DNA from 2 places in the Kitasatospora sp. NPDC036755 genome. Region 2 is predicted to be linked to the other one. Evidence: riboswitches for the same ligand, from Rfam matches in the RefSeq annotation. Region 2 holds a riboswitch; the other holds the start of a gene.
The links. A riboswitch is a leader RNA that binds a small molecule or an ion and turns the genes downstream of it on or off. The one in region 2 is predicted to bind cobalamin.

Region 1: it holds a riboswitch for cobalamin, as region 2 does, so the genes downstream of both, AB0E96_RS12495 (hotdog domain-containing protein) here and AB0E96_RS27460 (CoA-acylating methylmalonate-semialdehyde dehydrogenase) in region 2, are expected to answer to the same signal.

Annotation. Positions count from the first base shown of each region.
Region 1 covers NZ_JBEZUT010000063.1:11,575-28,125, reverse strand. Annotated here, with positions in the region: gene AB0E96_RS12535 (ABC transporter substrate-binding protein) at 1-276, shown strand, start outside; gene AB0E96_RS12530 (MarR family transcriptional regulator) at 496-915, opposite strand; gene AB0E96_RS12525 (SDR family oxidoreductase) at 985-1,836, shown strand; gene AB0E96_RS12520 (adenosylcobinamide amidohydrolase) at 1,833-2,603, opposite strand; gene thiI (tRNA uracil 4-sulfurtransferase ThiI) at 2,738-4,012, opposite strand; gene folP (dihydropteroate synthase) at 4,141-5,082, opposite strand; gene metF (methylenetetrahydrofolate reductase [NAD(P)H]) at 5,199-6,116, shown strand; gene metE (5-methyltetrahydropteroyltriglutamate--homocysteine S-methyltransferase) at 6,184-8,499, opposite strand; cobalamin riboswitch at 8,677-8,834, opposite strand; gene AB0E96_RS12495 (hotdog domain-containing protein) at 8,981-9,475, opposite strand; cobalamin riboswitch at 9,674-9,831, opposite strand; gene cobF (precorrin-6A synthase (deacetylating)) at 9,979-10,737, shown strand; gene AB0E96_RS12485 (MarR family transcriptional regulator) at 10,869-11,321, opposite strand; gene AB0E96_RS12480 (MFS transporter) at 11,321-12,784, opposite strand; gene AB0E96_RS12475 (zinc ribbon domain-containing protein YjdM) at 12,992-13,351, opposite strand; gene AB0E96_RS12470 (SulP family inorganic anion transporter) at 13,405-15,174, opposite strand; gene AB0E96_RS12465 (IPT/TIG domain-containing protein) at 15,524-16,551, opposite strand, start outside.
Region 2 covers NZ_JBEZUT010000215.1:1,770-14,909, forward strand. Annotated here, with positions in the region: gene AB0E96_RS27420 (hypothetical protein) at 1-478, shown strand, start outside; gene AB0E96_RS27425 (hypothetical protein) at 676-1,059, opposite strand; gene AB0E96_RS27430 ((2Fe-2S)-binding protein) at 1,543-2,142, shown strand; gene AB0E96_RS27435 (xanthine dehydrogenase family protein subunit M) at 2,139-3,146, shown strand; gene AB0E96_RS27440 (xanthine dehydrogenase family protein molybdopterin-binding subunit) at 3,143-5,251, shown strand; partial or broken gene AB0E96_RS27445 (XRE family transcriptional regulator) at 5,347-6,039, opposite strand; gene AB0E96_RS27450 (hypothetical protein) at 5,953-6,429, shown strand; gene AB0E96_RS27455 (helix-turn-helix domain-containing protein) at 6,489-6,779, opposite strand; cobalamin riboswitch at 7,083-7,274, shown strand; gene AB0E96_RS27460 (CoA-acylating methylmalonate-semialdehyde dehydrogenase) at 7,487-8,986, shown strand; gene AB0E96_RS27465 (acyl-CoA dehydrogenase family protein) at 8,983-10,131, shown strand; gene AB0E96_RS27470 (enoyl-CoA hydratase/isomerase family protein) at 10,131-11,195, shown strand; gene mmsB (3-hydroxyisobutyrate dehydrogenase) at 11,192-12,076, shown strand; gene AB0E96_RS27480 (enoyl-CoA hydratase) at 12,073-12,846, shown strand.

The sequences.
Region 1 (16,551 bases), on a different contig from region 2:
ATCGCCGACGGCCTGGGCGCCCAGCCCCACTCGGACCCGCTGTCCCTGGAGAACCTCAACAAGGCCGACGCCGACCGGATCTTCGTCGCCACCCTGAACGCCGAGGGCGAGAAGGCCCTGGAGACCGCGCGCAAGCAGGAGGCCTTCACCCGCCTCAAGGCCGTCGGCACCGACCAGGTGACGGGCGTCGACGGCCAGGTGTGGAGCAGCAGCTCCGGCCCGATCGCGGCGGAGAAGGTCGTCGAGGACATCGAGAAGGCCTTCGCCGCCAAGTAACCGACCCCGCCGGGGAATTCCCCCCCCAGAGTCCACGGGCCCCACTCAGGACCGCACGGACACGAAGGGCCGTCACCGGAAGGAATCCGGTGACGGCCCTTCCGGCTGCCGGCTCGACGGGGCGGCCGGCGCGGACACTTCGAGCCGGAAGCCGCTGATGGGCGGCGGCCCGGCACCGACATGACAGCCGCCCCCGGACAGCTCGTCCGGGGGCGGCTGTCATGCCTCCAGGACCAGCCGGAGGAGATCGCGCAGGGACTCGCGCTGCTCGGCGCCGAGCCGGGCCAGCGGGTCACCGGCGAACGGCATCCGGGCGCGCAGGTCCGCGGCGACCTCCCGGCCGGCGGCGGTGGCGGCGACGCGTTTGACCCGGCGGTCGACGGGGTCGACGCTGCGCTCGACCAGGCCGCGCGACTCCAGCCGGTCGACGATCACCGTCACGTTGGACGGCTCCGCGTGCAGCCGCTCGGCGATCCGCCGGGTCGGGACCGGGGCCTCGGCGGTGAGCAGCGCCTTGGCCTGCAGCGCGGTCAGCCCGTGGACCGCCGCGGCCTCCTCGGCCTCCCGGCCGTAGCGGCGGTTGACGGCCGCGAAGAGTCCGACGATCTCCTGGGCGAGGTCATCCGATGGGTGGGGCATGACCACCAGGGTAGCCAGGTGCTTGACAGGGTGAACTATCGGGCCACATAGTTATGAATCATATTGGTTATGATCCGTAATTATCTGGAGCCCGACACCATGAGCGACAAGACCGTCCTGATCACCGGCACCTCCTCCGGCATCGGCCTGGCCACCGCCGTCGCCGCCGCCCGCGGCGGCTGGCACGTGATCGCCACCATGCGGAACACCGCGAAGGCCGGCCCGCTGCTGGCCGCCGCCGAGGCGGCCGGGGTCACCGTCGACCTCCGGGCGCTGGACGTCACCGACCAGGCCTCCGTCGAGGCCTGCCTGGCCGGCGTCGAACGGCTGGACGCGCTGGTCAACAACGCCGGCGCGGGCCACGTCGGCACCCTGGAGCAGGAGAGCGTGGCCGACGTCCGCGCCGTCATGGAGGTCAACTTCTTCGGGGTGCTGCACGTCACCAAGGCCGCCCTGCCCCTGCTGCGGGCGAGCGGCGGCCGGGTGCTGACCGTGACCAGCGTCGGCGGCGTGGTCGGCCAGCCCTTCAACGAGGCGTACTGCGCCGCCAAGTTCGCGGTCGAGGGCTTCATGGAGTCGCTCGCCCCGGTCGCCGCCACCGTCGGGGTGTCCGTCAGCGTGGTCGAACCGGGCGCGGTGGCCAGCGAGTTCGTCACCAACGTGGGCCTCACGGACGACGCGGCCGAACAGGCCGGGCCGTACGCGCCCGCCCTGGCCGCCTACCTGGAACGCACCCGCGACGCCTTCGCCTCCGCCCAGGCCGCCGAGGACGTGGCCGCCCGGATCCTCGACCTGCTGGCCGCCGAGCGGCCCGCCTTCCGGGTGCTCACCTCCGACGCCGCCCGGGGCTTCGCCGGGATCAAGCTCCGGGACCTCGACGGCTCGGCCGTGCGGGACCTGACCGCCGGCTGGGTCGGCTAACCCGCCACCGTCTCCGCCACTGCCTCCGCACCGGGCCCGCGCACGTCCGGGACGCGGCAGCCGGGCACCGTCCGCGGGTGCGGCACCGGCGGCCCCTGGGCGCGCCGCTCGCGGTCCAGCTCGGCGCCGGCCCGCACCGCCCGGTACACCGCCCGGGCCAGCCGGGTGCCCCAGAACGAGCGCGGGCCACCGAAGGGGTCGGCGGGCCCCTCGTCGGAAGCCGACCGGACGGCCACGCAGACGGCGTCGGACGGGGTGCCCGAGCAGTCGTAGCCGGCGTCCAGCAGGGCCTGGACCTTGGCCTCGGTCGCGGTGGCCAGCAGGTTGACCAGGCCCCCGTCCGCGACCGCGGCCGGCACCACGGCCAGGATGTTGATCGTGCCGGGCCGGTACTCCACCGGCGCCGCGGCCGGGTCCGCCGCCCACAGCGCGACGCCGATCCCGGTGGTGACCACCGCGCTGACCCCGCCGTCCTCGGCCCGGGTGCAGTCGTCCACCTCGGCCGCCGTCATCAGCCCGACGCCCGGGCCCGAGAGCCCCTGCGCGGCGGCCAGTTCGGCCAGGTGCTCGGCCGGATCCATCCGCGCGTAGCCCGGCCGCACCTGGGCGTTGAGCACCCATCCGCGCTCCCCGAGCCCGCCGCCGAGCACCGCGCTGCTCACCATCCGCCAGCCGGGCCCGGCCCGCCACACCAGCAGGTGGCGGCAGGCGCCGTCCTCGGTCCGTACGGCCCGTCCCACCCGCACTGCGCCCTCGTTCACGACCACTCCCCCTCCACCGGTCACAACACCACCCTGGTCCGTCGGTCCGGGTCGACCGCCGGCCGCTCCCCCGCCGGCGGCCGGGCCCGTCCGCTCTCCTCCCCCGACGGCCCTGGGTCCGGGCCGTCGGGCCGTGCCGCTCAGGAGGGGACGGCGCAGGTGGCGGCGGACGGTGCCTGGTCCTCCTCCTCGCCGGGCCGCATCACCTGCACGTTCTCCAGCAGCGCCTCGACCAGCTCGTCCAGGTCGAGGCGCCGCTCCACGGCCCGCAGCCGGCCGATCCGCGCCCCGGTGGTGACCTCCGGCGGGGCGAGCAGGCTGCAGCAGTCCTCGTCCGGCAGGACGGAGATCCCGGCCGTGCCGAGCACCCTCGCCTGGTCGATGATCTCCTGCTTCTCCCAGCCGACCAGCGGGCGCAGCACCGGCAGGGTGGCCGCCTGGTCCACCGCGACCATGTTGGCCAGGGTCTGGCTCGCCACCTGCCCCAGGCTGTCGCCGGTCACCAGCGCCTGCGCGCCGGTGGCCTCGGCCAGCGCCGAGGCGGTGCGGACCATGAGGCGGCGCTGGGCGACCACCTGCAGCCGTCCGGCACCCGCGACGGCCAGCTGCTTCTGGGCCTTGCCGAGGGCGATGACGTGCAGGGCGCCGGGCGGCTGGTAGCGGTTGAGCTCGCGGGCCAGCGCGTAGGCCTTGTAGACCGACGCGGGGTTGGTGTACGGCGCGCCGCTGAAGTGCACGAAGTCGCAGGCCAGGCCGCGCCGCATGGCCCGGTGCGCGGCCACCGGCGAGTCGTACCCCCCGGAGAGCAGCACCAGGGCGCGGCCGCTGGAGCCCACCGGCAGTCCGCTCAGCCCGGGGTGGCGCTCGGCGGACAGGAAGGTCTCGCGGCGGTCGATCTCGACGGACAGGGTGACGTCGGGCGCGGTCAAGTCCACCCGCAGGCCCGGCACCCGCGGCTGGAGCAGCGCCCCGAGCTCCCGCTCCAGCTGGGAGGAGGTCAGCGGGAAGGCCTTGTCGCGCCGCTTGGCGCGCACCGCGAAGCCGGTGGCGGCCCGGCCGGCGCACGCGGCGCGCAGCACCTCCAGCCCGTTCGCCTCGATCGACTCCATCGTGCTGGGCACGCGCAGCGCCGGCTCCACGGAGCTGAAGCCGATCACGGTGCGTGCCCTGGCCACCAGGGTCTCGACCGGCACCTGCCCGCCGAGCACGGTGAGGCTGTGCGGCGTGCGGATCCAGGTCGAGCCGCCCACTCCGCGCAGCGCCGCCCGCAGGTTGTCCTCCAGGCGCTGCACGAACGCGCGCCGGTTGCGGCCCTTGAGGGCGACCTCGCCGTGCTTGAGCAGCACGCAGGGGCCGTAGGGTTCGGTGCCGCCGCGCTGGGCGGGCAGGCGGGTGTCGTCGGTCGGGTGGTCCATCCGGAAGTCCCAGCGTCGTCGTTCGGTGTCGTCGTTCGGTGTCGTCGGCCCCTCCATCGTGCCGGACGGGCCGGAGCGGGCCTCGGGGCGGTCCGGAGGGGGCGCGCGGGGCCCGTGCTGGGGCCGGTTCACGCCCGTGCCCCCGCCGTCAGCGCGTCCTCCGTCAACGCGCCTGCCGGCGGCACGCCCGGAGCCGTCGGCCCGGGCAGGGCCCGGCCCGCGTGCCGCAGCGCGGCCTCGACCCGGACGGCGTCGGCCGTGTCGCGGACCTCGTGCACCCGTACCGCCCACGCCCCCTGGGCGGCGGCCAGCACGCCGGCCGCCGCGGTGGCCGCGTCCCGTTCCCGGGCCGGGCGGGCCTCGCCGGTGTCCGGGTCGGCCAGCAGCTCGCCCAGGAACCGCTTGCGCGAGGCCGCCACCAGCACCGGGCGCCCGAGCGCGCTCCACGCGCCCAGCGAGGCCAGCAGCGCCCAGTCGTCCCTCCGGCTCTTGGCGAAGCCGAGCCCCGGGTCGACGATGATCTGGGACGGGTCGACCCCGGCCGACACGACCGCGTCCATCTGCCGGGCGACCTCGCCGATCACCTCGGCCACCACGTCGGTGTAGTCGGCCAGCGCGTCCATGCCCGCGGACTGCCCGCGCCAGTGCATGACGACGAAGGGCACCCCGGTCCCGGCCACGGCGCGGGCCATGTCCGGATCGGCCAGGCCCCCGCTGACGTCGTTGACGATCCGCGCGCCGGCCTCCACCGCCGCGTCGGCGACCCGGGCGCGCATGGTGTCGATGCTGACCAGGACGCCCTTGTCGGCGAGCGCGCGCACCACCGGGAGCACCCGGCGCAGTTCCTCCTCCTCGGAGACCCGGGTCGCGCCGGGCCGGGTCGACTCCCCGCCCACGTCCACGATGTCGGCGCCCTGGTCCACCAGCAGCAGGCCCCGGTCCACCGCCCGTCCCGGGTCCAGCCAGCGCCCGCCGTCCGAGAACGAGTCGGGTGTCACGTTCACGATTCCCATAACCGCGCACCGGTCCCACCCGGGAAGTCCCGGCAATGCCTGCGAAGGTCTTTTCATGTCCCCATTGTGCCGTCCCGCCCCAGGCCCCCCGCCAGGCACCCCCGGTGGAGAATTCCGTATCACGGAGTGGACACTCCGGGATTGGTCCGCACCAATCCGGATAACCTCCTGCCATGACACTCGGAATCCCCACCACGCGCACGGACCGGGCGGCCTCCATCCGCGAACTCCTCGCGACCGGCAGGCGTTCCTACTCGTTCGAATTCATGCCGCCCAGGAGCGCCGAAGCGGAAGCCGGCCTGTGGAACGCGATCCGGCGCCTGGAGGCCCTTTCCCCCACCTTCGTCTCGGTGACGTACGGCGCCGGCGGGTCGACCCGGGAGCGGACGGTGAACGTCACCGGGCGCATCGCGCAGGAGACCACCCTGACCCCGGCCGCCCACCTGACCGCCGTCGGCCACAGCGTCGCCGAGCTGCGGAACATCCTCGGCCACTACGCCGACCAGGGCGTCCGCAACATCCTGGCGCTGCGCGGCGATCCCCCGGGCGACCCGCTGGGCCCCTGGGTCCGCCACCCGGACGGGGTGGAGTACGCGGCCGACCTGGTGCGGCTGATCAAGGAGTCCGGGGAGTTCTGCGTCGGCGTGGCCGCGTTCCCGGAAATGCACCCGCGCTCCCCCGACTGGGATTCCGAGATCGGCCATTTCATCGCCAAGTGCCGGGCGGGCGCCGACTACGCGATCACCCAAATGTTCTTCGAGACCGACAGCTACCTCCATTTCCGGGACCGACTGGAATCCGCCGGCTGCGCCGTTCCGATCATTCCGGAGATCATGCCGGTGACCACGATCCGGTCACTCCGGCGGATTCCCACGCTGACCACCGCGGCCATTCCCTCGGAATTCTCCGAGCGCATGCTGGAACACCGGGACGACCCCCGGGCGGTCCGGGCGATCGGAATCGAGTACGCCACCGCGATGTGCCGGCGACTGCTGTCCGAAGGGGTCCCCGGTCTGCATTTCATGACCATGAACTTCTCCACGGTCACGACGGAGATCTACCAGAACCTCGGCCTGCCCGAGTCCGGCTGAGCCATCCGACGGGAGCGGGCGCGGCGGCCTCGCCGCGCCCGCTCCGACTCCCGGAATCCGGCCTCCGTCAGCCGGCCAGTTCCGCGCGCAGCACCCGGGCCGCGCCGACCAGGCTCTCCAGCGAGGCCCGGGTCTCCGTCCAGCCGCGGGTCTTCAGCCCGCAGTCCGGGTTGACCCACAGCCGCTCCGCCGGGATCGCCGCCAGACCCGCGCGCAGCAGGGAGACGGCCTCCTCGGTGCTGGGGACGCGCGGCGAGTGGATGTCCCAGACGCCCGGGCCGACCTCGCGCGGGTAGCCCGCCGCGGCCAGCTCGCCGGCCACCTCCATGTGCGAGCGGGTCGCCTCCAGGGAGATGACGTCCGCGTCGAGGTCGTCGATCGCGGTCATGATCGCACCGAACTCGGCGTAGCACATGTGGGTGTGGATCTGGGTGTCGGCCCGCACCCCGGAGGTGGCCAGCCGGAAGGCCTCGGTGGCCCAGTCCAGGTACGCCGGGCGGGCGGCGGCCCGCAGCGGGAGGGTCTCGCGCAGGGCCGGCTCGTCCACCTGGACCACGGCCGCGCCGGCCGCCTCCAGGTCGGTGACCTCGTCGCGCAGGGCGAGGGCCACCTGCCGGGCGGTGTCGGCCGGCGGCTGGTCGTCGCGGACGAAGGACCAGGCGAGCATGGTGACCGGACCGGTCAGCATGCCCTTGACCGGGCGGTCGGTCAGGTGCTGCGCGTAGACGAACCACTCGGTGGTCATCGGGTGCGGGCGGGAGATGTCGCCGGCCAGCACCGGCGGGCGCACGTACCGGGTGCCGTACGACTGCACCCAGCCGTGCCGGGTGGCGAGGTAGCCGGTGAGCTGCTCGGCGAAGTACTGGACCATGTCGTTGCGCTCGGGCTCGCCGTGTACCAGGACGTCCAGGCCGGCCTTCTCCTGGTACGCGATGACTTCGCGGACCTCGCTCTCCATCCGCTCCCGGTAGGCCGCGGCGTCGATCCGTCCGGCCGTCAGGTCGGCGCGGGCGGTGCGCAGTTCGGTGGTCTGCGGGAAGGAGCCGATGGTGGTGGTCGGCAGCAGCGGAAGGCCGAGCCGGGCGCGCTGGGCCTCGGCCCGCTGCGGGTAGGCCTGGGCGCGGCGGGTGTCCTCGGCGGTGACGGCGGCCGCCCGGGCGCGCACCGCCGGGTCGTGGGTGATCGGGGAGTTGGCGCGGGAGGCGAGGTCGGCGCGGTTGGCGGCGAGCTCGGCGGTGATCGCGCCGGTGCCCTCGCGCAGGCCGCGGGCGAGCAGCGCCGCCTCGCCGGCCTTCTGCCGGGCGAAGGCGAGCCAGCGGGCGATCTGCGGGTCCAGCTCCCGTTCGGCGGCGGCGTCGATCGGGACGTGCAGCAGGGAGCAGGACGGCGCGACGTCGACGGTGTCGGCGAGGCCCAGCAGGGTCGCCAGCGTGGACAGCGACTTCTCCAGGTCGTTGATCCAGATGTTGCGCCCGTCGATCACCCCGGCGACCAGCCGCTTGCCGGGCAGCCCGCCGACGGCGGCCAGGTCCTCCAGGTTGGCGGCGGCCGGGCCGGTGAAGTCCAGCGCCAAGCCCTCCACCGGGGCCTTGGCCAGCACCGACAGTGCCTCGCCGAGCCGGTCGAAGTAGCTCGCGACCAGCAGCTTGGGCCGCTCGGTGAGGGCGCCGAGCTCACGGTAGGCGCGCGCGGCGGTGTTCAGCTCGGCCGGGGTGCGGTCCTGGACCAGCGCGGGCTCGTCCAGCTGCACCCACTCAGCCCCCTCGGCCCTGAGCGCCGCGAGCAGCTCGGCGTAGACCGGCAGCAGCCGGTCCAGCAGCGTGATCGGCTGGAAGTCCTCGGCCACCCCGGGGGCAGGCTTGGCCAGCAACAGGTAGGTCACCGGGCCGACCAGCACCGGACGGGCGGCGTGGCCGAGTGCTACGGCCTCCGCGAACTCGCCGACCGCCTTGGCCGGGTTCGCGGCGAACACCGTGTCCGGGCCCAACTCCGGCACCAGGTAGTGGTAGTTGGTGTCGAACCACTTGGTCATCTCGAGCGGTGCGACGTCCTGGTTGCCGCGCGCCATCGCGAAGTACCCGTCCAGCGGGTCGGCGTCGACCGCCTCCCGGTGGCGCGGCGGGATCGCGCCGACCGCCACGCTGGTGTCCAGCACGTGGTCGTAGAACGAGAAGTCACCGGTCGGGACCTCCCCGACCCCCGCCCCGGCGAGCTGGGCCCAGTTGGTCCGGCGCAGGTCGGCCGCGGTCGACAGCAGCGCCTCGGCCGTGACCGTGCCCTTCCAGTAGCCCTCGATCGCCTTCTTCAGTTCACGGTTACGGCCCTGCCGGGGGTAGCCGTACGCGGTGGCCACGGACGCCGCGGCTGCGGACTTCGCTGTCAAGGGACTCTCCTTCGCGAGCCTGAATCCTCAAGTGCACCGGTGGCGGCACGAGGACGCGAAGGGAGGACGAACCGGACGGACACCCGTGCCCGTGCACGGCTCCGCCTGGTATGGTCGCCGACCCGCCCACGAGGTCACCGGATGGCCGCACGCGAACGGTCGCGCGCGGGCAGTGGCAGGTCTTCGGACTCGCGGGCGCGCCCACCCGGTCGAAACCGGGGCGGACACCTACTGGCCGTCGCTTCCCAGACCCGTCCCGGGTCCAGTGCGTATGACGGCGGTCGTTCCCACTCACCGCTGCGGGGCAGTCCCGGATTCCCACCGGGTTCCCTCTTGCGACACCCCGCCTGGCGGGCGGGGCGAACCAGCTGCGTGGCCAGCTTAGGGGCAGAACGCCACCGCGGAGGCGGAAATCTCGAAAGCCGTCTGCATCGTGAGACGGAGCGCCCCGGACGGCCACCCCGAACGGCTGCCCGGACGGCTACTCGACCGGCTCGCGCTCCGGCCCGGTGCGGCCGGTCCGCCGCTCCCGCGCCGCACCGTCGCGCCGTTCCTCGGAGGAGCCCTCCACGACCAGCTCCGGGACGCGGTGCGGCCGCCCGTCCGCGTCGATCGCGACGAAGACCAGCTGCGCCGTCGCCACCCTGGTGACGGGCCCGGTGAGGTTCCACCGCTCCGAGGTCACCACGACGGCCACGTCCATCGAGGTCCGCCCGACGTGCTCCACCCGGGCCCGGACGGTGAGGAGATCCCCGGCCCGGACGGGGGCCAGGAAGGACATCTCCTCGACCGAGACGGTGACCGCGGGGACTCCGGCGTGCCGGCCCGCGGCGGCGGCCGCCGCGTCGTCGATCAGCTTCATCATCACGCCGCCGTGCACCGAACCGTAGAGGTTGGTGTCGTGGTCGCTCATGATGTGGGCGAGGGTCACCGCGGAGTCGGCCGGGGTGCGGGAGAGGACGGACGGACTGGTCACAGCGACGGCCCGCCCGTCATGGCGCCGCGGGAGTCGTGGTCGGCGTTCCGCTGCACGGAACCCTCCTTCGTGGGTCGCGCGCCCCGTGCCGGGCACGCGAAGGAGCGGGCGGCCGTGCGCATACGGCCCACCCGCACCAGCGGCCCGCCCTCGGGGTCGTGGTGGGACCGCGGGCCACCACGGCACGCGGGCAGCGGCAGGTCTTCGGACTCGCGGGCGCGCCCTCCCGGCCTGACCGGGACGGACACCTACCGGCCGTAGCCTCCCGGGCCCGTGTCCGGGCCCGCCGCACAGGACGGCGGTCGCTCCCGCTCACCGCTGCGGGGCAGTCCCGGATTCCCACCGGGTTCCCTCTTGCGACACCCCGCCCGGCGGGCGGGGTGAACCAGCTGCCCGGCCAGCTTACGTCCATCCGCGCAGCTCACGGCCACCGCCCACCTCCTCGGTCGGTCCACGCACGACCGCCGGGGCCGTACGCCGGGGCGGACGGCAGAATGTCCCCCATGCGGCACATCTTCGTCATCGGCATCGGCGCGGGCGACCCCGACCACCTGACCCTGCAAGCGGTCAAGGCGATCGGTCGCACCGACGTCTTCTTCATCCTCGACAAGAGCGAGGAGCGGCAGGACCTGATCAGGCTCCGCCGCCGGATGCTGGCCGAGCACGGCCTGCCCGGGCACCGGGTGGTCGAGGTGCCCGACGCGGAACGGGACCGCACCACCCCCGCGTACACCGCCGCCGTGGACGACTGGCGCGTGCGCCGCGCCGATCTGGTCGAGCGGCTGTTCGCCGAGCACCTCGGCCCGGAGGAGAGCGGCGCCTTCCTGGTCTGGGGCGACCCCGCGCTCTACGACAGCGTCATCGCCGTGGTCGAGGACGTGTCCACCCGTGGCGGGGTGCCGTTCGAGTTCGAGGTGCTCCCGGGCATCAGCAGCGTCTCCGCGCTCGCCGCCCGGCACCGCACCACGCTGACCAGGGTCGGCCGCCCGGTGCAGATCACCACCGGTCGCCGCCTGGCCGAGGGCTTCCCCGCGGGGGTGGACGACGTGGTGGTGATGCTCGACGGCCGGGCCGCCTTCACCGAGATCGACCCCCGGGGGCTGGAGATCCACTACGGCGCCTACCTCGGCACCCCCGACGAGGTGCTCGTCTCCGGGCCGCTCGCCGAGGCGGCCCCGCGGATCCGCGAGCTGCGCGAGCGGTCCCGCGAGCGCAAGGGCTGGATCATGGACACCTACCTGCTCCGGCGCTCGGACGGCTGACCCTCGGCAGCGTGACGCGGTGCGCCGCCCCGGGCGGCGGGGCGGCGCGGCGCGTCAGCGGTCGGTGAACTCCGGCGGGCGCTTCTCGGCGAAGGCCGCCATGCCCCCTCACCGTGACCTCGGCTGGGGCCTCAGCCCAGGAGCTTCGCCAGTACCCGGTCGAGCGCGTGGATGTCCTCCGGCGGCAGCGCGAGCAGCGCGTCCGGCGGGGTGGTGAGGATCCCGGTGGCGAGCGCCGCCTTCGCCTCGCCCTCCTCGGTGAGGTGGACCAGCTTGGAGCGCCGGTCGGCCGGATTGGTGATGCGTTCGGCGAGGCCGCGCCGCACCAGGTCGTCCACGATGACGGTGGTGTACGGCGGGTCGGCGGTCAGCCGCTCGGCCAGCTCCCGCAGGGTGATCGGGCCGGCGGCGAGCCGGCGCAGCGCCCTGACGCGGCTGAAGCTCATGCCGAGGGCGTCGGCGACGATCCTGCGGCGGTCGTGGCGCTCCAGCACGAGTGCGTACATCCCCTGCCAGACCCGGGCCGCCGCCCCGGCGTCGGCCTCGCTCACCTCCGGGTGCCCGCCGGTGTCAAGGCGCTCCATCAGGTGCCCACCGTCTCCTTCGTCCGCTCGTTCTCCTCGACCGCCTCCTCGGCGGCGAGCCGCTGTGCCGTGCGCTCGGCCGTCGCCCGGGCCCAGCGGCCGGAAGTGAGCGTACCGGCGATCAGTACGGCGGCCCCGCAGCCGACGATGATCCACCACGCCGTCCGCGCCGCCCCGGTGAAGGCCACCGGGTCCGTGAGGACGGTCCCGGCCATCAGGGCGCCGGTCACCGCGACGCCCAGGGACTGGCCGACCTGCCGGCTGGTGGAGGCCACGGCCGCCGCCACCCCGGCCTGCGCGCGGGGCATCCCGGAGACGGCGGTGTTGGTGATGGGCGCGTTGACCAGGCCGAAGCCGGTGCCGAAGAGCAGGAAGGCGAGGACCAGCAGACCGGTCGGCAGGTGCTCGGAGTAGCCGACCGCCTGGAGCAGGGCGCTCGCGGTCAGCGCGGCCCCCGCCAGCAGCAGCGGTGTGCGCGGCCCCCGGGTGGCCACCATCCGACCGGACAGCGGCGCGGCGAGCAGCGACATGACCGCCATCGGCAGCATGAATAGCCCGGCGTGCAGCGGGTCGAGTCCGCGGACCTCCTGGAGGTACAGGGAGCCGAGGAACAGGAAGCCGCCGAGGCCGGCGAAGGCGGCGACCGCGATCACGGTGGCGCCGGAGAACGGCGCGGAGCGAAAGAACCGCAGGTCGATCAGCGGGTCGGCGCGCCGGGGTTCGTACCACAGCAGGCCCAGCAGCGCTCCCAGCGCGGCCGCCGCGCAGCCGAGCACCACGGGCGAGGTCCAGCCGCGCTCCGGCGACTCGATGATCGCGTAGGTGAGGGCGGCGAGCAGCACGACGACCAGCGACTGGCCGACCGGGTCCACCCGGCGGGTGCGGGCCGCCCGCGACTCCGGCACGTAGCGGGTGGTGAGGAAGAGCGCGGCCAGGCCGATCGGGACGTTGATCCAGAAGATCGCCCGCCACCCGGCCGACTCCACCAGCGCCCCGCCGATGATCGGCCCGGCGGCCATGCTGATGCCCACCACGCCGCTCCAGACGCCGATCGCGCGGGCGCGCTGCCGGGAGTCGGTGAAGGTGTTGCTGATGATCGACATGGCGACGGGGTTGAGCATCGATCCGCCGACCGCCTGGAGCATCCGCGCGGCGATCAGCCAGCCGAGCCCGGGAGCCAGGCTGCACAGCAGGGAGGCCCCGGTGAACACCACCAGGCCGATCCGGAACACCCGGCGGCGGCCGATCCGGTCGGCGGTCGATCCGGCGAGCATCAGCAGGCTGGCCAGGACCAGGGTGTAGGCGTCGATCGTCCACTGCAGTCCGGACACCGAGGTGTCCAGGTCGCGACGGATGGCGGGCAGGGCCACGTTCAGGATGGTGTTGTCGAGGCTGACGATCAGCAGGCTCATGCAGCAGATGGCGAGCACGAGCCAGGGCCGCGGTCGAGCGGCATCGGGCATGACGAACGCTCCAGATTTACTTGTGTTGTTGTAATGATTGTGAGCATATAACTAATTCGGGAGACCACTCCACCCCGGCCCCGACCCCGGCCTCCCCGGCCTCCCCCGACCCCGACATCCCCGGCCACCCCGACCGCCCCCGGACAGCACAACGGCCGCGCCCCGCCGATCTCCTCGGCGGGGCGCGGCCGTACGGGCCCGCGGGGGTCAGGCCTTCTTGACCACGCTGGACTTGAGCTGCATGGCGCCGAAGCCCTCGATCCGGCAGTCGATGTCGTGCCCGTCCACGCCGTCCACCAGGCGGATGTTGCGCACCTTGGTGCCGGCCTTGATGCCGGAGACGCTGCCCTTGACCTTCAGCGCCTTGACCACCGTCACGGTGTCGCCGTCGCTCAGCACGTTGCCGACCGCGTCCTTGACGACCCGCTCGCCGGCCGGCGCTCCGGCCGCCTGGTCGGCGCCGCCGGGCACCCACTCGTGGGCGCACTCGGGGCAGACCATGAGGGCGTTCATCTCATAGGTGTACTCGCTGGAGCACTGCGGGCACGGGGGAAGGTTGTCGCTCATGAGCTCAGATTATCCAGGGTGTTCGGAGGTGGCCCTCGGGACGGGTGAGGAGGTCAGCAGGGGTGCCGGAGCCGCTCGGCGGCCCCGGTGGCGGTGAGGCCGTGGCCGGCGGCACGGCCGTCCTCGGCGGCGTGCGCGCGGTCGGCGGGCACCGCCCGGCCGTGCAGGTGGGCTCGGGCGTGGGCGATGGCCTCGGGGGTGGTCGCGAAGACGTGCCCGTCGGCATGCAGCCCGTCGAGCACACCGAGGGCGTCCAGCGGGCGGTGGTGCTCGTCGCGGACGCCGGAGACCAGCACCAGGGTGCCGCGCCGGCGCAGCGCGGTGATGGCGTCACCGAGGACGGTCGCGCCGCTGGCGTCGATCGCGCTGACCCGCGACATCCGCAGGATCGCGACCTCGACCTCGGCGGACTCGGTGAGTTCGAGCAGGAAGCGGTGCGCGGCCGCGAACAGCAGCGGCCCGTCGATCCGGTAGGCCACGATGTGCTCGGCGAGCAGCGCCAGCTCCTCCTCGTGGTGGTCCGCGGCCGGAGCCTGCGCCCGCAGCGGGACCTGCTCGACCCGGGCCGCCCGGGCGACGGCGGCCAGCGCCAGGACGCCCGAGACCAGCACCCCGAGCACCACGGCGGTGACCAGGTCGAAGGCCAGGGTGGCGACGGCCGTCAGGGCCAGCACGGCGGCCTCGCCGCGCCCGGTGCGGGCCAGCGCCCGCAGCGAACCGACCTCGACCATCCGGACCGCGGTGGCGATCAGCACCCCGGCCAGCGCCGCCAGCGGGATCCCCGCGACCAGCGGCGCGGCCGCGAAGACGATCACCGCGAGCACCGCGGCGTGCACCAGGGCGGCGAGCCGGGAGGCCGCGCCGGAGCGCACGTTGACGGCGGTACGGGCGATCGCGCCGGTCGCGGCGACGCCGCCGAACAGCGGGGCGGCCAGATTGGCCAGGCCCTGGCCGAACAGCTCGCGGTCGCTGTCGTGCCGGCCCGACACCCTCATCGCGTCGGCCGCCGTCGCGGACATCAGGGACTCCAGCGCGGCCAGCGCGGCGACGGCGAACGCCGAGGGCAGCAGCGCGGGGACGGCGGAGAGGTCGACGAAGCCGAACGAGGGCGCGGGCAGGCCGGCGGGCAGGTGGCCGATGGTGGCGACCGGCAGGCCGGCCAGCTCGGCGGTGACGGTCGCGGCGACGACGGCGATCAGCGAGAACGGCAGCGCGGGCCGCAGCCGCACGCCGACCAGCATCACGGCGGCGACGGCGAACGCCACCCCGACGGCCGCCCAGTGCGGCGCGACGGCGAAGTCGCGCACCGCCCGGGCCGCGACCACCGCCGGATTGTCGCCCTCGGGTTTGGGCACCCCGAGCGCGCCGGGCACCTGCTGCAGGGCGATGACCCCGGCGATGCCGAGCGTGAAGCCCTCCACCACGGGCACCGGCACGTACGCCATCCAGCGCCCGGCCCGCAGCAGGGCGAGGAGCACCAGGACCATCCCGGCCAGCAGGCCGACGGTCAGCACGCCGTCGGTGCCGTAGCGGGCGACGATCGGGACGAGGACGACGGTCATGGCGCCGGTCGGCCCGGACACCTGGAGGTCGGAGCCGCCGAAGACGGCGGCCAGCGCCCCGGCCACGACGGCGGTGGCGAGCCCGGCCTCGGCGCCCGCCCCGGAGGAGATGCCGAAGCCCAGGGCCAGCGGCAGCGCCACGATCGCCACCGTGAGACCGGCGAGCAGGTCCTTGCGCGGGGAACGGCCCATGGTGGCGAGGATCGCCCGGGTGGGCAGCACGGCCCGCACCCGGTCGCCCACGACAGCTGCGAGGCTCATGCCGCGCTCGCCTCCGACCGGCCTGCGGTCGGCCGCCGTTCGCCGGTTCCCGCGGTCACGACCGCCCCTTCCCTATGCCCGTCGGCGCCAGGACGCGCCTCCTACCGGGTCAACGGCACGACAGCATGTATGAACTTGAAGAATTTTTCAAATCACTTGTTTCGCATGTGGTGGATCCTGACAGTAGTGACCTCCCGGGGTCGGCACCGCCCGGCCGACCGACGCCGGCACACCCTGCCCGGCCGCCGGGCGCCCGACCGGGCCGCGCCGCGCCGCGCTTCGCCGGTCGAGGGCGGGCGGCCGTCCGCGCACCGCCCGGCGGCGGACCCGCTGCCGGGCCGGCCTCCGGCTACGCGGTGTAGCTGAAGGTCAGCGGGCCGCCGGTGCCGCCCGCCGTGGTCACCGTGACGTCCACCGGGCCGGGCCGGTCGGCCGGCGGGGCGGTGGCGGTGCACAGCTGGGGTCCGCAGGAGTGCCGGGTGGCGGGTCGGCCGCCGAAGGAGACCGTGGCACCGGCCAGGTTCGCGCCGGTCACGATGACCGCGGTGCCGCCGCCCGCCGGGCCCGAGGGCGTGTTCAGTCCGGAGAGCACGGGGGCCGGCGGGGGCGGCGGCGGGGCGCCGGTGTAGTCGAACGCCGCCGGGGCCTGGGCCGTCCCGCCCGGTCCCGCCACCGTCACGGCGGCACTGCCCGAGCCGCCGGGCGTGGTCACCGTGCAGACGGTCCCGGTGCAGGTGCCGGGCGCCGGAACGCCGCCGACCAGCACCATCGCGCCCTCCAGGCCGACGCCGGTGACGGTCACGGGGGTGCCGCCCGCGCCCGGGCCGGTGGTGGCGCTGACGTCGTCGATCCGGGGCTGCGAGCCGATCGTCGGCGGCAGCAGGCCGATGCCGAGCAGGTAGGTGGAGACGTGCCCGGTCGGGATCGTGTCGTTGGCGTTGGCCACCCTCGCGGTGATCGCGCCGGTGACCGGGCCGGTCCCCTCCGCGACGACCGGGATCTTCATGAACTCCTCGGTCCCGGAGCGGCGGTTGCCGTACAGGACGGCTTCCAGGTGGCGGCCGTCGGGCGAGACGGTCTCGGTGAAGGTGTAGTCGTACGGCGTGGAGTAGAACATCGCGCCGCCGGTGGTGACGCCGGGCGGCAGGTCGACGGTGAAGTGGGTCGGCCCGCCGAGGTCCTCGGTGCCGAACACGCGCCAGGACACCGAGAAGACGCCGTGCCGGTTCTGCTCGGTGGGGTAGTTCCCGGCCTGGGTGAGGACCACCCGCTGTTCGATGACGGTGGCGGCGGGGGCCTCGGCGGGGAGATCGGCCGCCCCGGCCGGGGTCGCGGCGGCGGTCAGGGACAGGGCTGCGGCGAGACCGGCTCCAGCCA
Region 2 (13,140 bases):
GGCGCCGTTGCCGGACGGGCGCACCACCTGGTGGCTCTACAACGGTGCCGACGGCCCTCGGGCCGCTGCGGTGCGCGGTGGCTGCAGTTGTGGCTGGCGGGGGGAGCGGGTGCACCCGTTGGACTTCGGTGACGACCAGGCGACCGAGGCGGTGGGTGAGGAGACCGGGCCGTTCGCGGACTGGGAGCGGCACGTCGACCTGGCCGAGGGTGTGGTGGAACACGAGGTCGAGGAACTGGTCGCGGCGCTGGTGAACCGGATCTGCGACCTCACGGACAGCAAGCCGTACGCCGCCGTCCGTGCGGCCGCCCGGTTCGAGCGCGCCGCGGGTGCGACCGCGCTGCTGGCCGGCCGCAAGGCCCGCAGCAACCTGATGACCTGGGAATACATCGGCCGCGCCTTCGGCTGCGGGCCGGCAGAGGCGATGGCGCGGTTCGGCGAGACGTTGCCCGACGTCGACCCGGGCGATGAGGCGTAGGTCGTCGGCCTTCACGTGTCGCGCGGGCGGCCGGAGCCGGGCTCCGACGGGTCGCCGACGAACTCCTGCTGGAGCACGGCGAGGGCGGCTCCGCCGATGCCGTCCTCCCCTCGCCGGCCCCGGCGGTGCGGCCCGCGACGGTGAGATCGCTCACGACCGCGGTGCCGCAGCGCCGGCGAACCGTCCTGGACCGGGAGTCACTGGTCGGAGTAGCTGAGGTCCCCCACCGTCCAGCTGCTGATGTCGGCGATGGCGATGCGGTACATGCCCCCGGTGTGGGGTAGGCCGTAGCTGCCCTGCAGGATGCGGGCGACATGCAGATGCAGATGCGTCGGCCGCGCGACAGGGGGCGCCACGTCGTTGCCGTCGCCGGTGGCGGGTGCCGCGAACAGCGCGGCGAAGGGCTTCAAGTGCTCGGACGCGGCGAGCACTTCGGCCACCCGCTCGTTCCACAGGCTCTCCGGCGCAAGCCGACCGGTGATGACCGCCCCGGGGACGACCACGGTCAAAGGCATCTGGTTGCTGTGCTCGGACTCCACCATCGCGGCGATGTCGACGAGCAGCCCATCAGGGTTCGACATGAACTCGAGGATAGTCCCTGCCGCAAGTCGCCCGCGGCGTGCGCGTGGCGGGGGCGGCCGAACCCCGCTTTGATCAGCGGCCCCGAGCAGGGAAGGCTGCGGCCCGCATCCGGAACCCCTCGGAGTGCACCGGGCCGTCGTCGTACCTCCCCTGTGCCGTACCGTCCCGGTGCCGGCGGGCTCCGGTTCCGAGCGCTGCGTTCCGACGGCCCCGGCAGGGGGCGACGGGTGTGCTCGGCCCGCCGGACACGGTCACAGGAGAGCAAGCACGGGCAGTTCACGGTCCGGATGGCGGCTCCCCGGGGGCGTCATCCGGACCCACCCGGCGACCCGCTCACCAGCCCGGCGAACCGCGGGACCCGGTCCGAGAGCCGCCCCGCCGCACCCCCGCGGCAGGCCTTCCGGACCGTCTGGCTGCCGCCACGGGTGTGACGGAGCGCCGCACACCGTGTGGGCGCGGCCGGGCCGGGGGAGCCTCGTGCGGTGGAAAGGGACATCACCGTACGGGTCGACGGCACCGCGCACCGGCTGGTCGTCGACACGCGCACGACGCTGCTCGACGCGCTGCGGGAGCGGCTCGGTGTGACGAGCCCGAAGAAAGGGTGCGACCACGGACAGTGCGGTGCGTGCACGGTGCTGTCCGGAGGGCGCCGCGTACTGGGCTGCCTCACGCTCGCGGTCACCCAGGACGGCGCCGAGGTGGTCACCGCCCAGGGGCTCGCCGACGGCGGCCTGCACCCGGTGCAGCAGGCCTTCATCGACTGCGACGCGCTCCAGTGCGGCTACTGCACCCCCGGCCAGGTGGTCTCCGCGGTCGGGGCGCTGGAGGAGTTCGCGCAGGGCTGGCCGAGCGCCGTCACCCGGGGCGCCGGCGAACCCCGGCTGGACCGCGCCGAAGTGGCCGAACGGATGAGCGGCAACCTGTGCCGCTGCGCCGCCTACGTCAACATCGTCACCGCCGTGCTGCAGGCGGCCGGGCAGTCCCCGACGGGGCAGTCCCCGACGGGGCAGTCCCCGACGGGGCAGCCCCCGACGGGGCAGTCCCCGGCCCGTCCGGTCACCGGGCCGGAGGTGTCCGGATGAGACCGTTCGACCACCACCGCCCCGCGGACGCCGCGGCCGCCGTGCGCAGCGTCGCCGGCGATCCGGACGCGGTGTTCCTCGGCGGCGGGACGAACCTGGTGGACCACCTCAGGCTGGGCGTCGTGCGGCCCGCTCTGGTCGTCGACCTCGCCGGAGTCCTGCCGACCGGGGTCGAGGAACTCGGCGGGGGAGCCCTGAGGATCGGTGCGGGGACGACCAACAGCGCGCTCGCCGCGCACCCCCGGGTGCGCGAGTCGTTCCCGGTGCTGTCGCAGGCGCTCCTGTCGGGGGCGTCGGCGCAGCTGCGCAACATGGCCACCACCGGCGGCAATCCGCTGCAGCGCACCCGCTGCGCCTACTTCCAGGACGTCACCACCCCGTGCAACAAGCGGGAGCCGGGCACGGGCTGTTCCGCGATCGGCGGATGGACCCGCCACCACGCCGTCCTCGGCGCGTCCGAGCACTGCATCGCGGTCCATCCCTCCGACATGGCGGTGGCGCTGGCCGCGCTCGGGGCACGGGTACGGGTGCTCGGGCCGGGCGGTGAGCGCACCATCCCGTTCGTCGACCTGCACCGGCTGCCCGGCGACACCCCCGAGCGCGACACGGTGCTCGAACACGGTGAGCTGATCACCGCGATCGACCTGCCGGCGCAGCCGATCGCCCGCCGCTCGGCCTACCGCAAGGTGCGCGACCGGGCCTCGTACGCGTTCGCCCTGGTCAGCGTGGCCGCGGCACTCGACGTCCGGGACGGGGTGGTGGTGGACTCGCGGATCGCCTTCGGCGGCGTGGCGCACGCGCCGTGGCGTGCGTACCGGGCCGAGGAAGTGCTGCGGGGTGCCCCCGTTTCGGAAGACGCCTACCGGGCCGCCGCGGACGCCGAGCTCGCCGCCGCCCGGCCGGCCGAAGGGCTGGGCGGCGGCAACGCGTTCAAGATCCCGCTGCTGCGCCGCACCCTCGCCGCGACCCTGCGCGGTCTGGCCGGAGAGGACACTTCCCAATGACGTTCCCGGACGAGCCGGCCGCCGTCGGCCGCGACCTGCCCCGCCGGGACGGGGCCGTCAAGGTCCTGGGCACCGCCACCTACGCCCACGAGACCCCGTTGGCGGACGCCGCACATCTGCACGTCGTCCAGGCCGGCGTCGCCCAAGGGCGCGTGACGGAGCTGGACACCGCCGCGGCCGAGGCGCTCGACGGGGTAGCCGCGGTGCTCACCCACGACAACGCGGAGCGCCTGGCGTCCACCGAGGACCGGGAGCTGGCGGTCCTGCAGGACGCGGAGGTCGCCTTCCGGGGCCAGGTCGTCGCCCTCGTCGTCGCGGACAGCTCCGAGGTGGCGAGACATGCGGCCGCGCTCGTCCGGGTCGGTTACGAGCAGCAGCCGCACGACGCCGAACTGCGGGCCGACCGCGAGGACCTGTACGCGCCGCGGAGGGTGAACCCGGACCACCCCACCGACACCGTCGAGGGCGACGTGGACGCCGCGATGGCGGCCGCGCGGGTGAGCGTCGACGAGACGTACAGCACCGCCGGGTGCCACAACAACCCGATGGAACCGCACGCCACGGCGGCCCTGTGGGATCCGGCGGGCGAGGGCTTCCTCACCCTGTGGGACTCCACCCAGGGGGTCCACCCGACGCGGTCCACCCTGGCGTCGGTGTTCGGTCTCGACGAGGCCCGGGTCCGGGTGGTCTGCCCGTACGTCGGGGGCGGGTTCGGTTCCAAGGGGCAGCCGCACGTCAACGTGGTGCTCGCCGCGATGGCCGCGCGGGCGCTGCCCGGCCGGCCGGTCCGGCTGGCGCTGACCCGGCAGCAGATGTTCGCCCTGACCGGCTACCGCACCCCGACCATCCAGCGCTGCCGGCTCGCGGCCGACCGGGACGGCAGGCTCACCGCCGTCGCGGTCGACGTCGTCGAACAGACCTCGCGCATCAAGGAGTTCGCCGAGCAGACCGGCGTCCCCGCGCGCATGATGTACGCCTCGCCGAACCGGCGCACCACGCACCGGCTGGCCGCCCTCGACGTGCCGGCGCCGTCCTGGATGCGCGCCCCGGGCGAGTGCCCCGGGATGTTCGGCCCCGAGGTGGCGATGGACGAGCTGGCCGAGCGCCTCGGCATGGATCCGGTCGAGTTGCGGATCCGCAACGAGCCCGCCGTCGAACCCGGTTCGGGCAAGCCGTTCTCCAGCCGCGGCCTGGTCGGCTGCCTGCGGGAGGGCGCGGAGCGGTTCGGCTGGTCGCGGCGCGATCCCCGGCCGGGCGTGCGCCGCCGGGGCGACTGGCTGGTCGGCACGGGCGTGGCGGCCTCCACCTACCCGGTCAGCCGGATGCCGAAGTCGACGGCGACGATCCGGCGGGAGGGCGGGGGTTACGTGGCCGAGATCGGCGCGGCCGACCTCGGCACCGGCACCTGGACCACGCTCGCGCAGATCGCCGCGGACGCGCTCGGCGTGCCGGTGGCCCGGGTGGAGGTGCGGATCGGGGACACGGACTACCCGGTGGCGTCGGTGGCCGGGGGTTCCTCGGGCATGACGACGTGGGGATCTGCCGTGGTCGAGGCCGCGCGCGCCCTGCGCGACCGGTACGGGGCCGAGCCGCCGGACGGGGCGCAGGCCTCCGGCAGTGTCGGGCCGCCGGACGAGCGCTACGCGATGCACGCCTTCGGGGCGCAGTTCGCCGAGGCGCGCGTCCACGCGGACACCGGCGAGGTGCGGGTGCCGCGCCTGCTGGGAGTGTTCGCCGCGGGCCGGATCATCAACCCCCGTACGGCGCGCTCGCAGTTCGTCGGCGGGATGACGATGGGGCTGTCCATGGCCCTGCACGAGAACGGCGTGCTCGACCCGCGGACCGGCCACGTGGTCAACCACGACCTCGCCGAGTACCAGATCACGTCGAACGCGGACGTCGACCGCATCGAGGCGCACTGGCTCGCCGAGCACGATCCCCACGTCAACGCCATGGGCTCCAAGGGCATCGGGGAGATCGGCATCGTCGGGACGGCCGCCGCGGTGTCGAACGCCGTGTGGCACGCGTGCGGGGTGCGGGTGCGTGACCTGCCGATCACGCTGGACAAGGTCCTGGACGCCTTGGAGGAGCGGGCCGGGCGGTGACACCGCAGCGGGCCGCGGAGCTCTCCGGGGCCCGCGGCGGGCCCGGCCGGCGGCCGACGGACGCCCGTGACCGGCGGTGGGCGGGCGTCGGTGAGTCAGTCGAGGGTCCGGGCGTCCACCGGGCGACGGGCGGCGCCGTGGTCCGCGGCCAGGCCCGCGAGCAGGCGCAGTCCGTCCTCGGTGGGGCTGCCGGGGGCCGCCGACAGCACGAGCAGTTCGATGCCCGGCTCGCCAGGCAGCGCGAAGTTCTCCTGGTGCAGTTCCAGCAGTCCGACCATGGGGTGCCGGTACGCCTTGCGTCCGTGGGTGCGGGCGCGCACCTCCGCGCGGGCCCAGAGGCGGCGGAAGCGCTCGCTGCCCATCGCCAACTCGCCGACGAGCGAGGCCAGGTGAGGGTCGTCGGGGTACTTTCCGGCGGCCAGGCGCAGGTGCCCGACCACGTCCAGGGTGCAGTTCTCCCAGTCCGCGTACAGGCCGTGCTCGGCCTCCTCCAGGATGATGTGCCGGGCGATGTTCAGGCCCGGCATCGGGCGGCCGAAGAGGAGTCCGGCGAGGCCGTTCCCGGCGAGGACGTCCAGGCGGTGGTTCATGATCAGCGCGGGAGCGCCGGCGACCAGGTCGAGGACGCGCAGCAGCTCCGGCCGGACCCGGGTGCCCGGCGTCGTCGCGCGGCGGCGGCGCTGCCGCGCGAGGCGGTGGAGGTGCCCGCGTTCGGTCGCGTCGAGGTCGAGGACGCGGGCGAGCGCGTCGAGGACCTGCTCGGACGGCTGGGTCGCGCGCCGCTCAAGCACCGCAAGAAGGGCGACTACCGGGGCGTCCCGCTGACGGTCCGGACGCGGCTCAGCCTGCTCTCGTACGCGGATATCTACGGCACCATCGACGGCTACTTGCTCCGCCACCCGCTGGACATCGCGAAGCCGTACCCGTCCTACTACCTGCAGAACCAGTGGGACCGGATCAAGCGGGCCGGCGAGACCGACATCCCCGAGGGGATGACGCTCTACGGCCTGAGGCACTTCTTCGCCTCGAACTGCCTCAGCCACAACATCCCGATCACCGACGTCGCCGAGTGGATGAGGCGCAAGAGCATCGATGTGACGTTCAAGATCTACCGCCACTTGATGCCCGGCTCCATCGGCCACGCCGCCCAGGTCCTCGACCTCGGCCTTGCGGCCTGAAACGCGTCGGGCGCCCTGCTCTGGTGTGGAGCAGGGCGCCCGAGGCGTCTCGGTCTGGCTTACCTGACGGACATCCGTTGCTGCTTCACCCAGGTCTGGACCTCTGTGACCTTGAACTGCAGCTTCGCGTTCCGTCCTTGTCCGAACCGGTACGGGACGAGGCCTACTTGAGGGGCTTCGCGATAGACCCACTGAACAGACATGTTCAGGAATTCCGCCGTCTCCTTGACGGTCATGAAACTGCGACGACACGGGCTCCTCCAGAGGAGTGGACGGTCGCACGGCTGCGTGCGGAGCCCAAGATTCCAGCGCGTCCGGTGGTTTGGCCGTACCGGTGCCTCGTGATACATCCGCAGGGCATCCTGGGACGTCGCTTCTTGTGTGGTCGGCAGGACTCCAGTCGCCGAACGGGCTCGTGTTGCCGCATCGGCCACTCCGATGATGAGCGCGTGGTCGTTCTACCGCCGACGGGCGGCCTGGCTGACGGCGGGCAGGTTGAATTTTCGCGCGGTGCGGGTGAAACCTCACCCGGCCTCGTGCACGCAGACCTGCCCCCCTTGGGCCTCTTGCAGACGGCTTGCAAAGGTAGTCGAGCCGGGCCCGGCGGGGTGGGATCCCGATGGCGCAACGCGCGCACAGACCTCTGGACTTACTAGGACGTCCAACTATATGGTCGATGGCAGGTCCGCGGTGTCAGGGAAGCCGGTGTGAGTCCGGCACGGTCCCGCCACTGTGACCGGGGAGTTCGTCCTCGCAGATGACGGCCACTGGCAGCCAGCCGGGAAGGCCTGAGGGCGTGCGGTGATCCGGGAGTCAGGATACCGGCCGCGGGTGATCCGTGTTTTCCACGAGGATGGAGACGACACGCATGACTCCGGGCTGCTCCCGTTCCGCTGCTCCTGGTTGTCCTGTGCCGACGACTGCCGGGGCCCATCTGCTCTGACGGTTCGTCATGCCACTGCCACCGTGACGCCGCGGGGCCGCACCACCGTGCGCCCGCCCGTCGGCGGCGGCCTCCATTCCTCCTCTCCCCGACCCAGTTGAGAGTAGGAACCCGATGGTCCGAGAACTCACCCACTTCGTCGCCGGCAAGCCCGTCGCCGGCACCTCCGGTCGCTTCGGCGACGTGTACGACCCCAACACCGGGCGCGTCCAGGCCCGGGTGCCGCTGGCAAGCCGCGCCGAGGTCGAGGCGGTGATCGCCGACGCAGCGCAGGCGCAGCCCGCGTGGGCGGCCTGGAACCCGCAGCGGCGGGCGCGGGTGCTGCTGCGCTTCCTCCAACTCGTCGAGCAGGAGAAGGACGAGTTGGCCCGGCTGCTCTCCGCCGAGCACGGCAAGACCGTGGCCGATGCCCACGGGGACATCCAGCGCGGCCTGGAGGTGGTGGAGTTCGCCGCGGGGATCCCGCACCTGCTGAAGGGCGAGTTCAGCGACAACGCCGGCACCGGTATCGACGTCTACTCGATGCGTCAGCCGCTCGGCGTCGTCGCCGGCATCACGCCGTTCAACTTCCCCGCGATGATCCCGCTGTGGAAGGCCGCGCCCGCGCTGGCCTGCGGCAACGCCTTCGTCCTCAAGCCCTCTGAGCGGTGCCCGTCGGTGCCGCTGCGGCTGGCCGAGCTGTTCCTGGAGGCGGGGCTGCCGCCGGGCGTCCTGAACGTCGTGAACGGCGGCAAGGAGGCCGTGGACACCCTGCTGGAGGACCCGCGGGTGCAGGCCCTCGGCTTCGTCGGCTCCACGCCGATCGCCCAGTACGTGTACGCGACGGCCGCCGCGCACGGGAAGCGGGCGCAGTGCTTCGGCGGCGCGAAGAACCACATGATCGTGATGCCGGACGCCGACCTCGACCAAGCCGCGGACGCGCTGGTCGGCGCCGGCTACGGCTCGGCCGGGGAGCGCTGCATGGCGATCTCGGTCGCCGTCCCGGTGGGGGATGAGACCGCGGACGCCCTGGTGGCGAAGCTGGTCGAGCGGATCGCCGCGCTGAAGGTCGGCCGCTCGGACGACCCGGCGGCGGACTTCGGCCCGCTGGTCGGCGCCGACGCGCTGGAGCGGGTGCGCGGCTACCTGGACCTCGGGGTCGAAGAGGGCGCCGAACTCGTCGTGGACGGGCGTGACTTCCGGCTGGAGGGGCACGAGGACGGCTACTTCCTCGGCGCCTCCCTGTTCGACCGGGTGACGCCGGACATGCGGATCTACCGGGAGGAGATCTTCGGCCCCGTCCTCACGGTCGTGCGCGCCGCCGACTACGAGGAGGCGCTGCGGCTGCCCAGTGAGCACGAGTTCGGCAACGGTGTGGCCATCTACACCCGCGACGGCGACACCGCCCGGGACTTCGCCCGCCGGGTGAACACCGGCATGGTCGGCGTCAACGTGCCCATCCCGGTGCCGATCGCCTACCACACCTTCGGCGGATGGAAGCGCTCCGCGTTCGGCGACCTCAACCAGCACGGGCCGGACGCCATCCGCTTCTACACCCGCACCCGGACCGTCACCTCGCGCTGGCCCTCCGGGGTCAAGGAGGGCGCGAGCTTCACCATGCCGACGATGGGATGAGCGCGATGCACGACCTCACCGAGGACCAGCGCGCCATCGCCGAGACGACCCGGGCCTTCGCCGAGGAGTACCTCGCGCCGCACGCCGTGGAGTGGGACCAGTCCAAGCACTTCCCGGTGGACGTGCTGCGCAAGGCCGCCGACCTCGGCCTGGCCGGCGTGTACGTCCAGGAGGGCATGGGCGGCTCCGAACTCTCCCGCCTGGATGGCGTGGTGGCCTTCGAGGCACTCGCCGGTGGCTGCCCGTCCATCGCCGCCTACCTGTCCATCCACAACATGGTCGCCTGGATGATCGACCGGTACGGCACGCAGGCGCAGCGCGCTCGCTGGTTGCCCGCGCTCTGCACGGCCGAGCACCTGGGCAGCTACTGCCTCACCGAGCCCGGTGCCGGCTCCGACGCCGCCGCGATCGCCACCCGGGCCGTGCGCGACGGCGACCACTGGGTGCTGGACGGCGTCAAGCAGTTCATCTCCGGCGCGGGCGCCTCGCAGGTCTATGTGGTGCTGGCCCGGACCGGTGCCCCCGGGCCGAAGGGGATCTCCGCGTTCGTCGTGGAGCGTGACGACCCGGGGGTCTCCTTCGGGCCGAACGAGAAGAAGATGGGCTGGAACGCCCAGCCGACCCGCCAGGTGGTGCTGGACGGCGTCCGGCTGCCCGCCGACCGCCTGCTCGGGGCCGAGGGCGAGGGCTTCCGGATCGCCATGAACGGGCTGAACGGCGGCCGGCTCGGCATCGCTGCCTGCTCCCTCGGCGGCGCGCAGGACGCGCTGGAGCGCGCCATCGCCCACCTCGCCGACCGTGAGGCGTTCGGCGCCCGGCTGCTGCACGCCCAGGCGCTGCAGTTCCGGCTCGCCGACATGGCCACCGAGCTGGAGGCCGCCCGCGCCCTGGTGTGGCGGGCCGCGGCCGCCCTGGACCGCGGCGACCGGCGGGCCCCGGAGCTGTGCGCGATGGCCAAGCGGTACGCCACCGACACCGGCTTCGAGGTCGCCAACGCCGCGCTTCAACTGCACGGCGGCTACGGCTACCTCGCCGACTATGGCATCGAGAAGATCGTCCGCGACCTGCGGGTGCACCAGATCCTGGAAGGGACCAACGAGATCATGCGCGTCATCGTCGCCCGCGGCCTGACCGGAGCCGCCTGATGGGTACGGATGAGGTCCTCCTCCAGCGCGAGGGCAGGGCGGGCCTGATCGTCCTCAACCGCCCCGCGGCCCTGAACGCCCTCACCCACGGCATGGTGCGGACGATCGCGGAGTCCCTGGACGCCTGGGAGCAGGACGAGCGGGTGGACACCGTCGTCGTCACGGGTGCCGGGGACCGCGCCTTCTGCGCGGGCGGCGACATCGTCGCCATCCACCGCGCCGCCACCGGCGGCGACCCGGGCGCCGTCGAGGAGTTCTGGCGCGACGAGTACCGCCTCAACGCCCGGATCGCACGCTACCCCAAGCCCTACGTCGCCGTGATGAGCGGCATCGTGATGGGAGGCGGGGTCGGCGTCTCCGCCCACGGAAACGTCCGGATCGTCACCGAGACCACCCGCATCGCCATGCCGGAGGCCGGCATCGGTTTCGTCCCGGACGTGGGCGGCACCTACCTGCTCGCCCTCGCACCGGGCGAGCTGGGCACCCACCTCGCCCTGACCGCGGGTTCCGTCGGGGCCGCCGACGCGCTGCTGTGCGGGCTCGCCGACCACTTCGTCCCTGCCGAGCGGCTGCCCGCCCTGCTGGACGACCTGGCCGAACTGCCCGTGCACGACGCCCTCGAACGGCACGTCGCACCCGCGCCGCCCGGTGTGCTGGACGGACAGCGGGCGTGGATCGACGCCTGCTACTCGGCGGGCACCGTGGAGGAGATCCTCGACCGCCTCCGGGACAGCAGCGAGCCCGAGGCCAAGAAGGCGGCCGATCGGATCGCCGCCAACTCCCCGACCGCCGTGAAGGCCACGCTGGCGGCCCTGCGCCGGGCCCGGGCCCTCGGCCCGCTGGAGGCCGTCCTCGACCAGGAGTACCGCACCTCCTGCGCGGCGCTCGCCACGGCGGACCTCGCCGAGGGCATCCGGGCCCAGGTGATCGACAAGGACCGCTCGCCGCAGTGGAGCCCGGCAACCCTGGGCGCCGTCGAACCCGCCGCCGTGGCCCGCTACTTCGCGCCGCGCGGCGCGGGGGAGCTCGGCCTCGCCGCCACCACACCCCTGGAGCGCTGGTGACGTACACCATCGGATTCATCGGACTGGGCAACATGGGCGGCCCGATGGCCGCCAACCTCGTCAAGGCCGGTCACCGGGTGATCGGTTACGACCTCGCAGCCGAGGCCCGGGACCAGGCCACGGCACAGGGAGTGATGATCGCGGACTCCGCTGCCGAAGCGGTCGGCGAGGCGGACGTGGTGCTGACCATGTTGCCGACCGGGCGCCACGTCCTCGACGCCTACGGCGAGTTGACCGAGGCGGCGTCCGGCGCGCTGTTCGTCGACTGCTCCACCATCGCGGTCGGGGACGCCCGGGTGGCCGCCGACCTCGCCCGGGTCGCCGGGCACCGGGCGGTCGACGCCCCGGTCTCGGGTGGTGTGGCGGGCGCCGAAGGGGCAAGCCTGACCTTCATGGTCGGTGCCGAAGACGTCGACTTCGCCGAGGCCGAGCCGCTGCTCGCGGCGATGGGCCGCCGGGTCGTCCACTGCGGGGCATCCGGAGCCGGACAGGCCGCCAAGATCTGCAACAACATGATCCTCGGCGTCTCCATGATCGCGGTCAGCGAGGCCTTCGTCCTCGGGGAGAGCCTCGGGCTCAGTCACCAGGCGCTGTTCGACGTCGCCTCCACGGCCTCCGGCCAGTGCTGGGCGCTGACCAGCAACTGCCCGGTGCCCGGTCCGGTTCCGACCAGCCCGGCCAACCGCGACTACGCGGCCGGGTTCGCGTCCGCGCTGATGGCCAAGGACCTCGGGCTGGCCGCCGACGCTGCTGCCGCCTCCGCCGTCCAGGCCGAACTGGGCGTCAGGGCCGCCGAGTTGTTCGCCACTTTCGCCCGGGGCGGGTCCGGCGGTCTGGACTTCTCGGCCATCATCACCACCCTCAGGAAGGACACCGCATGACGTTCGAGACGATCCTGGTCGAGCGCAAGGGTCGGGTCGGGCTGATCACGCTCGACCGCCCGAAGGCGCTGAACGCGCTGAACACCCTCCTGATGAACGAAGTCGTAGCGGCGGCAACGGACTTCGACCGGGACCCGGAGATCGGCTGTCTGGTGATCACGGGTTCGGACAAGGCCTTCGCAGCCGGTGCCGACATCAAGGAGATGCAGCCCCTGGACTTCGTGGACGCCTACCTCGGTGACTGGTTCGCCGCGTGGGACCGGTTCGCCGCGCTGCGCAAGCCGGTGGTGGCGGCCGTGGCCGGCTACGCGCTGGGCGGGGGCTGCGAGTTGGCGATGATGTGCGACGTCCTGCTGGCGGCGGACACCGCGAAGTTCGGGCAGCCGGAGATCAAGCTCGGCGTCATCCCCGGCATCGGCGGCTCGCAGCGGCTCACCCGGGCCGTCGGCAAGGCCAAGGCCATGGAGCTGTGCCTGACCGGCCGGATGATGGGCGCCGAGGAGGCCGAACGGGCCGGCCTCGTCTCCCGCATCGTCCCCGCCGACCAGCTGCGGACCGACGCTCTGGCCACCGCCGAGACGATCGCGGCGATGCCCACCCCGGCGGCGATCATGCTCAAGGAGGCCGTCAACCGCTCGTACGAGACCACCCTCGCCGAGGGCGTCCGCTTCGAACGGCGGCTGTTCCACGCGACGTTCGCCACCGCCGACCAGAAGGAGGGCATGGCGGCCTTCGCCGAGAAGCGCCCGCCGACGTTCACCCACCGCTGAGGCGTCGCCGGGGGACGCGAGCCGTCCCCCGGCGGTCCTGCCCGTCCCCGAGGCACAGGACGACGGGCCGGTGGCTGTGACCTGCGGCGACGGACTTGAGCTGGACCGTGCGGGCTCGGGTCGAGCATGTCGGGCGGACGTCGATGGACGTCTCGATGGTGGTCACGGCCGAGCGGTGGAGCCTCAGGGGGCCGTCACCAGGGTGGCGACGGCGCAGCTTGTCGTCGTTGCCGCCTGGCGCGGGAGCGGCGGGCCCGTCGCCCACGCCGGGTACCGCGAGGTCGACGAGGTCGC